Linked DNA regions of Colwellia sp. M166. The protein of the gene in region 2 interacts with the protein of the main gene of each other region in a pairwise test. Links are inferred from orthologs where the notes say so. Each region holds a gene or a part of one and is shown on either strand. Other genes may lie near its edges.

What was found. The genes of interacting proteins can lie anywhere in the genome.
Region 1: the proteins of cysE (region 2) and cysK interact in binary tests that used the Escherichia coli proteins (3 or more experiments, as listed by UniProt). The link is inferred for Colwellia sp. M166 from one-to-one orthologs.

Annotation. Positions count from the first base shown.
Region 1 is NZ_CP040755.1:920,532-926,228, reverse strand. The notes cover bases 2,010-4,828. They hold cysK (cysteine synthase A), read right to left. Parts: upstream 4,000-4,828; coding sequence 3,019-3,999; downstream 2,010-3,018. Other genes in these bases: FGD67_RS04230 (RDD family protein), read left to right, coding at 4,394-4,828; FGD67_RS04240 (hypothetical protein), read right to left, coding at 2,279-2,713; ggt (gamma-glutamyltransferase), read left to right, coding at 2,010-2,067. In the rest of the region: FGD67_RS04250 (tRNA-uridine aminocarboxypropyltransferase), read left to right, coding at 1-212; more of ggt, read left to right, coding at 310-2,009; more of FGD67_RS04230, read left to right, coding at 4,829-5,641.
Region 2 is NZ_CP040755.1:1,561,192-1,566,875, forward strand. Bases 1,937-4,742 are described here. They hold cysE (serine O-acetyltransferase), read right to left. Parts: upstream 3,842-4,742; coding sequence 3,032-3,841; downstream 1,937-3,031. Other genes in these bases: FGD67_RS07095 (IscS subfamily cysteine desulfurase), read right to left, coding at 1,937-2,277; iscR (Fe-S cluster assembly transcriptional regulator IscR), read right to left, coding at 2,307-2,816; trmJ (tRNA (cytosine(32)/uridine(32)-2'-O)-methyltransferase TrmJ), read right to left, coding at 3,910-4,671. Outside these bases: co-chaperone HscB, read right to left, coding at 1-295; iron-sulfur cluster assembly protein IscA, read right to left, coding at 323-646; Fe-S cluster assembly scaffold IscU, read right to left, coding at 661-1,044; more of FGD67_RS07095, read right to left, coding at 1,063-1,936; suhB (inositol-1-monophosphatase), read left to right, coding at 5,080-5,684.

The sequences.
Region 1 (5,697 bases), 640 kb from region 2 along the record:
GTTTACATAAAATAAAACACATTATTTTACCTCAAGGTATTGCCAGCCTTTATCAGATTAGAAAAACTAAAAAAAATAATGCACTCTCATCATTAGAAGCATGTTGTCATGCTTTAATATATCTAGAAAATAAAGCAGAAAACTATCAAGCCTTGCTCGATAGTTTTGTTAAGTTTAATCAATTTCAACAATCATTTAGTAAACGTGTTTAGCGATTAACTCACCGGCCCAAAGGCATTTAATTTTTATGTACATTAGGTCATACTAATGTGGTTTTAGCTTATCTCAAATTTTCTATTAAGGAATATCATGTCAAATCCAGCCATTAAAGGGCTAATATCTTTGCTCCTGCTCTCTAGCAGTGTCTTAATTGCAGCAGAGCCAGCTCAAAAGCGAGAAGATCGCGAACCAGAAGCGGCAACGGGTGTGGTTAAAAAGCAAACCATTGTTACCCAACATGCCATGGTAGCTACAGCAAATCCTTATGCAAGTGATGTAGGATATAAAATCCTCAAACAAGGTGGCAGTGCAATCGATGCAGCAATTGCTGTGCAGTTGGTATTAACCTTAGTTGAACCACAATCATCAGGTATTGGTGGTGGTGCTTTTATGTTGCATTGGGATAAAAAAAATCAGCAATTAACCACATTTGACGGTAGAGAAACTGCACCAGCTGCAGCAACTACGGATATGTTTTTAGATGAAAATGGTAAAGTTATCTCTTGGATAGATGCGGTTGTTGGCGGGCGATCTGTGGGCGTTCCAGGTGTTTTAGCCGGGCTTAAAAAGGCCCATGATAAATATGGCAAGCTGGCATGGGGAATGTTGTTTGCAGATGCCATTAAACTAGCTGAAGATGGTTTTATTGTTTCGCCACGGCTTGAAAAACTTGTCGCGATGGAGTTTAACCCTGGAATTACTAAATTGCCGACGATTAAAGGCTACTTTTTTCCAAATGGTATGCCAATAAAGGCAGGGCAATTGTTAAAAAACAAAAAGCTAGCAGCGGTGTATCGCAGTATCGCTGCTGAGGGGCTTGAGGTTTTTTATCAAGGCTGGATAGCGAAAAAAATTGTCGCTGCAGTGCAAAATTCACCCATTGCACCGGGGCGTTTAACATTAAGCGATATGAAAAGTTATCAAGCTAAAGAACAATCTGCAATTTGTGGTTCTTATCGACAATATCAAGTGTGTGGTATGGCGCCGCCAAGCTCTGGTGGTTTGGCTATTATTCAAATACTTGGTCAACTTGAACGCTTTGATATGGCAAAATTGTCGATGGATGATGCTAAGTTCGCACACTTATTTAGTCAAAGTTCACGCTTAGCGTTCGCAGACCGTAATCGTTATGTTGCCGATAGCAGTTTTGTTAATGTGCCGACAAAAGGGTTGATTGATAAACAGTATATGGCGCAGCGCTCAGCATTAATTAAACTTGATATAGACATGGGAACAGCTGTTGCTGGTCTGCCAACCGGAGCAGTAGCGCAAGCCGATGACAATGCTTTTGAATTGCCGTCAACCAGTCATATTTCTATTGTAGATCAAGAGGGTAATGCAATATCTATGACCACAAGTGTCGAAATGGGCTTTGGCTCTGCACTGATGGTTGAAGGCTTTATTCTCAACAATCAATTAACTGATTTTTCTCTTGATCCGAAAAGAAATGGACAGTGGGTTGCTAATCGATTAGAGCCAGGTAAGCGACCACGTAGCTCTATGGCGCCGATGATGGTATTTAATCAAGACGACTCGCTAAAGCTGGTTGTTGGTTCTCCAGGAGGCAGCCGTATTATTAATTACGTAGCGCAAACCATGATTGCAATTTTAGATTGGCAACTTGATCCACAATCAGCGATTAATCTGCCGCATCTGACTAATCGTAACCTAGTTACCACCTTAGAAAAAGGTACGGAGTTAGTGCAGCTTAAACCTGCATTAGAGGCTAAAGGACACAAAGTAATAGTGCGAGACTTAAATAGTGGCATTCAAGCGATTGAAATATCTGATGGTTATTTAAGAGGTGGTGCTGATCCTCGTCGTGAAGGTAAGGCGATTGGCTATTAACTGCTGAATTATTAATGATTTAAAGCATAAATTGCTAAATGTGCAGCTAAAAAACGGCGTCAATATTGACGCCGTTTTTAGTTATTTAAATAATATCAATGGTACTAATACCAATTCTAATAACTATATTCACAAAATGATCGTTGTTCTCAAAATGCTGGTAAGCGCTGAGTGAGAACAAACTGAATAAACTTGGTATAACTATGACAGTTTAAAAAGGGTCTTTTAAGATCTTATCGATAACCCATTTATTGTCTATTTGAATTAATGATAGTCGTTTAACATCTTTTAAATGATCGTCGTGGTAGTAACCATCGAAAAAAACGGTAATAACCGCTGCATTTTTAAATTGCTCCCTAACTTTTACACCACTATCATCTGGTTTTATCTCAACCTTATCGTACGACATATTGAATAAATGCCTTGCAACCGCTTTTGTTGATTTATAGTGTAAAATAATACGTGATAACCGAGGGCTACATACGGAGGCTGCTTTTTCAATATTTTTTTCATTATACAATGCATTAAAGAATTCAATTGCGACAACTTCGGGGTTGTCGACATCGTTAATTTTGTTTTTGTCTTCTTCACCACAAGCAGTTAGTAACAGCAAGAGGCTTAAGGTGATAAATTTTAAATAATTCATATGCTAATAGTTAAGTATGTGAAGTTAATCTCATGTTACCTCAAAGGTTGTGGGCAATGCTAGAGGTTGGTTATGATTCTCGGTGATTTATGATGCTATTTTTAAATGCTAGTCAAAGTGGGATAACTTGAATGTCGCTGTTTTATATGTTTTTTTTGTTTTTCGATGTTATTGGATGGATGCAAAACATGAAGGGGAACGAAGGATACGTGATTAACAAAAAAGGCATGACCTTTTGAGTAAGTCATGCCTTTTATCATCGAGCTAACATTAGTGCTAACTCAGTATTTACTTTGCGGTGCTAATTATTGTGCAAGTTCTTCATCGGTAAATGAATCAGAAAACAATGCACTTGAAAGGTAGCGTTCAGCAGAGCTAGGGAGAATAACAACAATATTCTTACCAGCATTCTCTGGTCTTTCTGCAATACGCTTAGCGGCAACAACAGCGGCGCCGGATGAAATACCGGCAAGAATACCTTCTTCTTTCATTAAGCGGTGTGCCATAGCCATAGAATCATCATTTGATACTTGTTCAACTGCATCAACAATTGAAAGGTCTAAGTTACCAGGAATAAAGCCGGCGCCAATACCTTGAATTTTATGAGGACCAGGCTTTAATTCTTGACCGGCCATTGCTTGTGTAATAACTGGAGAATCAGTCGGCTCAACCGCTACGGATATGATCTTATGTTTGGCAACACTTTTAAGGTATCGACTTGTACCCGTAATCGTACCACCCGTACCAACACCGGCAACGAAGAAATCAACCTGACCTTTGGTGTCTTTCCAAATTTCAGGTCCAGTGGTTTTTTCGTGAATTTCAGGGTTAGCAGGATTATCAAATTGGCCAAGTAGTACTACGTTTTCTGGATCAGCATCTTTAATTTCTTGTGCTTTAGCGATAGCACCGCCCATGCCTTTAGCACCATCGGTTAATACCAATTTAGCACCTAAGGCGATCAGGAGTTTTCTACGCTCTAAGCTCATCGTGTTTGGCATGGTTAAAGTGATTTCATAACCACGAGCGGCAGCAACAAACGCCAAAGCAATACCGGTATTTCCACTGGTTGGTTCAACAATAGATTTACCCGCAGTAAGTAAACCTTTCTTCTCGGCATCCCAAATCATATTGGCACCGATGCGACACTTAACACTAAAGCTTGGGTTACGTGCTTCTATTTTTGCGTAGATATTGGCCGTATTTTCACCAGTAACAATGCGGTTAAGTTTAACGAGTGGTGTATTACCAATTGCTGTTGAGTTATCTTCGAATATAGTAGACATTTTTTAATCCTGTTTCATCGTATTAAGCGAGTGTGTCATACAGATGTATTAATTATTTACATGGGTTAACCGCTGAGTTTTTCAGTTTAATAGCTTACTGACTTATCATTTTATAGCAGAGACTACAATGAAAGAACAGCAAAGCTAAGTTAACACTTTGCCATTAGATTAACGCTTTATGGCAGAAAAAGAAGTGATATTTTGATCTCTTATATGCGAAAAAGGAATAGATATCGAATTAATGGTATTTAAATCAAATGTTTTTGTTGGTAAATGCTCAATTGAAAACTATTTCTGGGCACCATTAAAAGGTTTGAAGTGTAAGCAGATGATTGATATTGTTAAATTTATCACAATTTCGTGATAGCTAAAGATTCGTGATAAAGGAACGACAGTGACCGATAATGTAAATGCTGGCTTTAAGAAAATAAGTGCAACAGCGAGTAATGAAAATTGCTCTACAGCGGCAGAAAGTAGCGCGCAAGTGTTATCTGCTGAAGAAACTCGTGAAACATTAACGCCATTTGCTTTTAAAATTGATCAGTCATTATTTGGTATTGCTCTTGCTGTGCCTTGGCGTCGTGGGGCTGCACTGTTAATTGATCTATGTTTAGTGGCTATATTAAGCGGTGCCCCGGGTGAATTGCTGGCTGTATTAGTTGCTATTACATTATTTAAACTTGGCAGTAAGCAGCGTGCAGCCAAGTTTGGCAAAAAGCCGGGATTGAGAAAAACACTGCTTCGTCTCACGGGTGCTTTTATTGTCTTCGTTGTATTAATTGATACATTACCTAACATCTTCTCCCAAATGAATGACTTTAATAACCAAGTTGAGCGCGCTGGACAGCAACCAGACACAGTTTTAAGCCCGTCAAATAAAATAAAAAATAATCGTGATGAGCAAGGGTTTATCAAAGGTACTTTATCGGTTGCGGCAACTGTTGCTATCGCGCAGAGTGAATGTGATGAATATGCATGTTGGCAACAATTAACGGCTGATTTACTACTAGCTTATGTTGGACAATCACCAACAGCACAGCAAGCAGAGCAGTTTATCGCATTATTGATTGCTAATGTTACAGAGCAAGACAGCTTAAGTCGCTTGCATCTTGAGCAATTAAGCACAGAGCTTAGACAATTGTATATAACCACCGGTGCCCAGCAAAAAAATCAAACGACTACTGATGCCTCTGATCTTGTCCGTGAGATTAACGACAACAGTACTATAAATCAAAATACAGTCGATAAAATAGCTGAATTAAGTACTTTAGACACTGATATTGAGCACGAAAAGAGCAAAGGTAACTCAAGTAACGAGGTTGTTTATAAAGGTTTTGCTTGGCTACAAGGTTTGATTGAAGATCTCGGCATAGGTTTTGGTTGGGCTGCTTTCTATTTTACAATGTTTACGGCGATTTGGCATGGCCAAACACCGGGTAAAAAGTTATTCCATATTCGTGTCATTCAATTAGATGGCACGCCTTTATCTATCTGGGACAGTTTTGGACGTTATGGTGGCTATGGCGCGGGTATTGCCACAGGTTTACTCGGCTTTGCACAAATTTATTGGGATCCTAACCGACAAGCCATCCATGATAAAATATCCGCTACTATTGTGGTAAATGATAATGATACCAGATGAGATAATGGCCTAATAAAACATGCTAATACCACTAGCAATCCATAGTTGTTGATTAC
Region 2 (5,684 bases):
GCAACTCCATTTGACGCATTAAAAAGCTGACATCGCCAAATGATGCTTGTTCACTAGGCATATCAACGCCACGCAATTCTAAGAGATATTGCGCACGTTTTAACGGATTTTTTAATGTTTGATATGCGTCATTAATTAGCGTAGATTTCTTTACCGCTAGCATTTGCTCTTGGCTTGATGCATGAGCAAAGCGATCAGGGTGCACTTTTTTCTGTAATGTTTGATAAAGTGTTGAAAGCCTAGTTAAATCAATAGTAAACTGAATTTCTAAACCAAATAATTGAAAATAATTCACAACAACTCCAGTGAAACTAATCACTCATTAAACATTAAAACTTTCACCACAACCACATTCGCCTTTAGCGTTTGGGTTGGTAAATTTAAAGCCTTCGTTCAAGCCTTCTTTAACAAAATCAAGTTCGATACCATCAAGATAAACTAAGCTTTTACCATCAATAATAATATTACAATCATTAATAGAAAACATGGTGTCATCTTCATTTAGCTCATCAACAAATTCAAGTACATAAGCTAAACCAGAACAACCGGTTGTTTTAATACCTAATCGTAAACCAAGGCCCTTGCCTCGGTTTTCGATAAACGATTTTACCCTGTCAGATGCCGCAGGCGTCATCGTTACACTCATAGCCAACCTCCAGCTTAATCTTGGTGCTTACTACGGTAATCTTCAATTGCCGCTTTAATAGCGTCTTCTGCTAAAATCGAGCAATGAATTTTCACTGGCGGTAATGCAAGCTCTTCTGCAATGGCAGTGTTCTTGATTTCGCCCGCTTCATCAATTGATTTACCTTTAACCCATTCTGTAACCAATGAGCTTGAAGCTATTGCAGAGCCACAACCGTAAGTTTTAAATTTCGCATCTTCGATAATACCGTCAGCTGAAATTTTAAGTTGTAACTTCATCACGTCACCACATGCAGGTGCGCCGACCATACCCGTAGCAACTTGTGGATCGTTTTTATCTAAAGAACCAACGTTGCGTGGATTTTCATAATGATCAATTACTTTTTCGCTATAAGCCATGTTATTTCTCCTAGTGCTCTAGTGAGCAGCCCACTCTATTGAGTCTAAATCGATACCGTCTTTGAACATTTCCCAAAGCGGTGACATGTCACGTAAATGGCCAATTGCCTTTTTAATCAGGTCAATGGCATAGTCAATTTCTTCTTCTGTGGTAAAACGGCCAAAGCTAAAACGAATTGAGCTATGTGCCATTTCATCATTTAAGCCCAAAGCGCGTAAGACATATGACGGCTCTAAACTTGCTGATGTACAGGCTGAGCCTGAAGATACTGCTAAGTCTTTTAATGCCATAATTAATGACTCACCTTCAACAAAGTTGAAGCTAACATTTAAGTTACCTGGGTAACGTTTGTCAAAGTCGCCATTAACGAAAACTTGTTCCATATCGTTTAAGCCAGCCCATAAACGGTCACGCATTTTCACTACGTGTGCTTCGTCTTGTGCTAATTCTTCTTTCGCGATTCTAAAAGCTTCGCCCATACCAACGATTTGGTGCGTTGCTAATGTACCTGAACGCATACCACGTTCATGGCCACCACCGTGAATTTGTGACTCTAAACGCACGCGAGGCTTACGAGAAACGTAAAGTGCGCCAATGCCTTTAGGACCATAAATTTTATGGGCAGAAAACGACATTAAATCAACTTTTAAATGTTGTAAGTCAATATTGATTTTACCGGCACTTTGCGCAGCATCAACATGGAAGATAATTTTGCGTGCACGACACATTTCGCCAATTTCAGCGATGTCTTGAATAACACCAATTTCGTTATTCACGTGCATAATACTAATAAGTACTGTGTCTTCACGAATAGCAGCTTCTAATTTCTTTAAGTCAATTAAGCCATTCTTTTCAGGATCAAGGTAAGTTACCTCAAAGCCTTGACGTTCTAATTCACGACAAGTATCTAATACCGCTTTATGCTCAGTTTTACAGGTAATAATGTGCTTACCTTTTTTACTGTAAAACTTGGCTGCGCCTTTAATAGCTAAGTTATTAGATTCAGTTGCACCTGAGGTGATAACAATTTCACGAGGATCGGCATTAATCAAATCTGCTATTTGATTACGAGCGATATCAACCGCTTCTTCCGCTTGCCAGCCAAATTTGTGTGAACGTGAGGCTGGGTTTCCGTAAAAACCATCAGTGGTCATATATTGCATCATTTTTTCAGCAACACGTTTATCTACAGGTGTAGTCGCTGAATAATCAAAATAAATAGGAAGCTTCATTGGTTAATAATCTCCAATTGAACGGGCAACTAGTGCCAGTCATTCATAATGTTACGGGTGGTAATTAATGTCTCTAACGAGGGTGACTTACGAGCTTTCGCTGTTATTTCATCTTGTCGTTGTGACACTATTTTTACATTTCGTTGCTCGACGAGCTCGGCAAGCGAAATACTCTTTAAAAAATCTTCAATTCTATCGCTTAAATCAGACCATAAATAATGTGTGAGGCATTGCTGACCATCTTGGCAGTTACCTTTACCACCACATTTTGTGGCATTGATACTTTCATCAACGGCGTTAATCACATCAGCAACGGCAATTTGCGCTGAGCACTTACCTAAGCGATAACCTCCGCCTGGTCCACGAACACTATTAACAAGACCATACTTTCTAAGACGTGAGAAAAGTTGCTCTAAATATGATAATGAGATACCTTGGCGCTCAGAAATATCTGCCAAAGGAACAGGCCCAGTTGCGGCATGAATTGCCACATCAAGCATAGCTGTTACTGCATATCGACCTTTAGACGTCAGTTTCATTTATTACCCCTATCAATTTGCTGCGCAATTTTACATATCCTTATAAAATAGTCAACTAAATACCCGAGTGATTTACTCAAGTATTTTACTCGGGTTTATAAATTAGTCAATAAAAAGGCAAAACATAAGTGTTTTTCAATATTTCTACTTATGTTTTGTAGTGAATTAACACCTTTCGCGAGCGAGTGCTTTCAAAAAATTATTTCTAAATATTGCTAAATTGAAGGATCAAAAGACTCAGTTGCGCTTTCGCGACGTTTAGCGGCAGCTTTCTCATCTTCGTCAAACTCACCAACACTTAACTCTGGTAAAGCTTCTTGACAAACTTGACCACCAAGCTGGTTCACTTCTCGACATAAATCAGAGACTTTGTTATCCATTAAGTGCATATGGTCAAGCAAACGACCTATCGCTTTTGCTACCGGGTCTGGATTATCGGTAGCCACGGCATAAGCATCAAAACCGTATTTTTTCGCCACTTTTTCACGATTTTCTGCCGCACCATTATCTTTGTTTGGATTAACAATACGACCTGGAATACCAACGGCTGTGGCATTATCAGGTACATCTTTAACTACCACTGAATTGGAGCCAACCTTACCATGATGACCAATGGTAATAGGTCCTAAAATTTTAGCACCGGCGCCAATAACAACATTATTCATCAGTGTTGGATGGCGTTTGCCCTCCTTCCAGCTGGTGCCACCTAAAGTAACGCCTTGGTATAAAGTTACATCATCACCAATTTCTGCTGTGCCACCAATAACAACGCCCATACCGTGATCAATAAAAAATCGACGACCGATAGTAGCACCAGGATGAATTTCAATACCGGTCAACCAACGCGAGAATGTTGATAAACTACGCGCTAACCACTTCCAATTGCATTTCCACAATTTATGACTCAAACGATGAAACCAAACCGCATGTAAACCTGGGTAATTGGTTAATACTTCAAATACATTACGTGCTGCTGGATCTCGATCAAATACACTATTGATATCTTCTTTCATGCGGCTAAACATACCACTTTCCTTAATTCTCAGTTTTAAGTCGGTGCTTATTCAATTAGCTAAATCACTAACGACTATAATTAATCTGTATTTTTTTCAGTGCTCGATGCTTTGGCAACGCGCTCAACTGAAGCTAAAATACCGCGCATCATTTTTAATTCTTTGACATCAGGTCGGGCGCGATTAAATAAACGACGCAGTTTGGTCATCACTAAACCAGGATGGCTCGGGACAATAAAGCCAGTTGCTTTTAATGCTTCTTCAAAATGTTGATAGAAACGTTCCGTTTCATCTACCACCGGATATTCTTCAGCTTCATTTAATGTAAAAGCCTGTTGTTGGTGTGCTAAAAAGCTAGTTCGAACTTCATAACTTAGGGTTTGTACTGCCATGGCTAAATTCAGTGAGCTATATTCTGGGTTTGCAGGAATTTGTACGTGGAAGTGACATAATTGCAATTCTTCATTGGTTAAACCACTACTCTCGCGACCAAAAACTAACGCCACAGGATATTCTTGTGCTTCAGTGATCAGCTTTTCACCACAACCACGTGGCTCTAACATCGGCCAAGGTAACGTACGTGAACGAGCACTGGTGCCAACCACTAAACCGCAATCAATGATGGCTTCTTCCAGAGTCGCGACAACTTTAGCGTTTTTTAATACATCGGTTGCACCAGCAGCTAATGCCTGTGCTTGACCATTAGGCATTTCAATGGGATCAACTAATACCAGCTCAGTTAAACCCATTGTTTTCATGGCACGAGCAGCTGAACCGATATTACGGCAATCGGAGGTATTAACGAGCACTATACGTACTTTATTTAATAAAGAATCTGACATTATCTTCACTTACTTAATGCGATGGCAACAAATTGAACTTCAAATGCTACCTATCTAGATGGCTAAAATTGTCGATAATGTTAACACAGAACATATCCCTGTACTGAGAAAAAATCACCACTTTAATTTAGTTTTATAGTGTTTATCAATATGGGTTAGCTCTTTTACATATATAAGTAGCCCTAATTACCCTTAAGCAGTGAAAAATAAGCTAAGTTCTCTCTCATCGGTTATAACTTAGCTATGTGAATCACTAAATGAAAAATAAGGTGGTCGCAAATTGATAATTAGTTTGCTATAATTCGCGCGCTCAATTTTAGGGGTTCATCCAAGTATGACTCTTAATGTTGACCTCGTTCTTTTACATAGCTGTTTATGACATTTTACAACATTATAGGGTAGTCGATCATGCATCCGATGCTAAATATTGCCGTGCGCTCTGCGCGTGCTGCGGGCAAAGTAATTCTGCGCGCTTTTGAACAAGTAGATAAGATTGAAATTGAATCTAAGGGTACTAACGATCTCGTTACTAATGTTGATATAAGTGCTGAACTAGCTATTGTTGAAACAATCCAAAAATCTTACCCTAATCACACGATCATTGGTGAAGAGTGTGGATTAATTGAAGGGAAAGACAGCGATTATCAATGGATTATTGACCCGCTTGATGGAACTTCTAACTTTGTTAAAGGTATTCCTCACTTTGCAGTTTCAATTGCTTTAAAAGTGAAAGGAAAATTAGATCAATCAGTGATCTACGATCCTATCCGTGGCGAGCTATTTACTGCAAGTCGTGGTAAAGGTGCACAACTAAACGGTTTTCGTATTCGCGTTAAACAATCAAAAGAACTTAAAGGTTCTATTTTAGCGACAGGCTTTCCTTTCAAACATAAGCAACACACAAATGCTTATTTAGAAATGTTTAAAACTTTGTTCGGTAAAACTTCTGATATGCGTCGTGCTGGCTCTGCTGCACTTGATTTAGCATACGTTGCTGCTGGCCGTGTTGATGG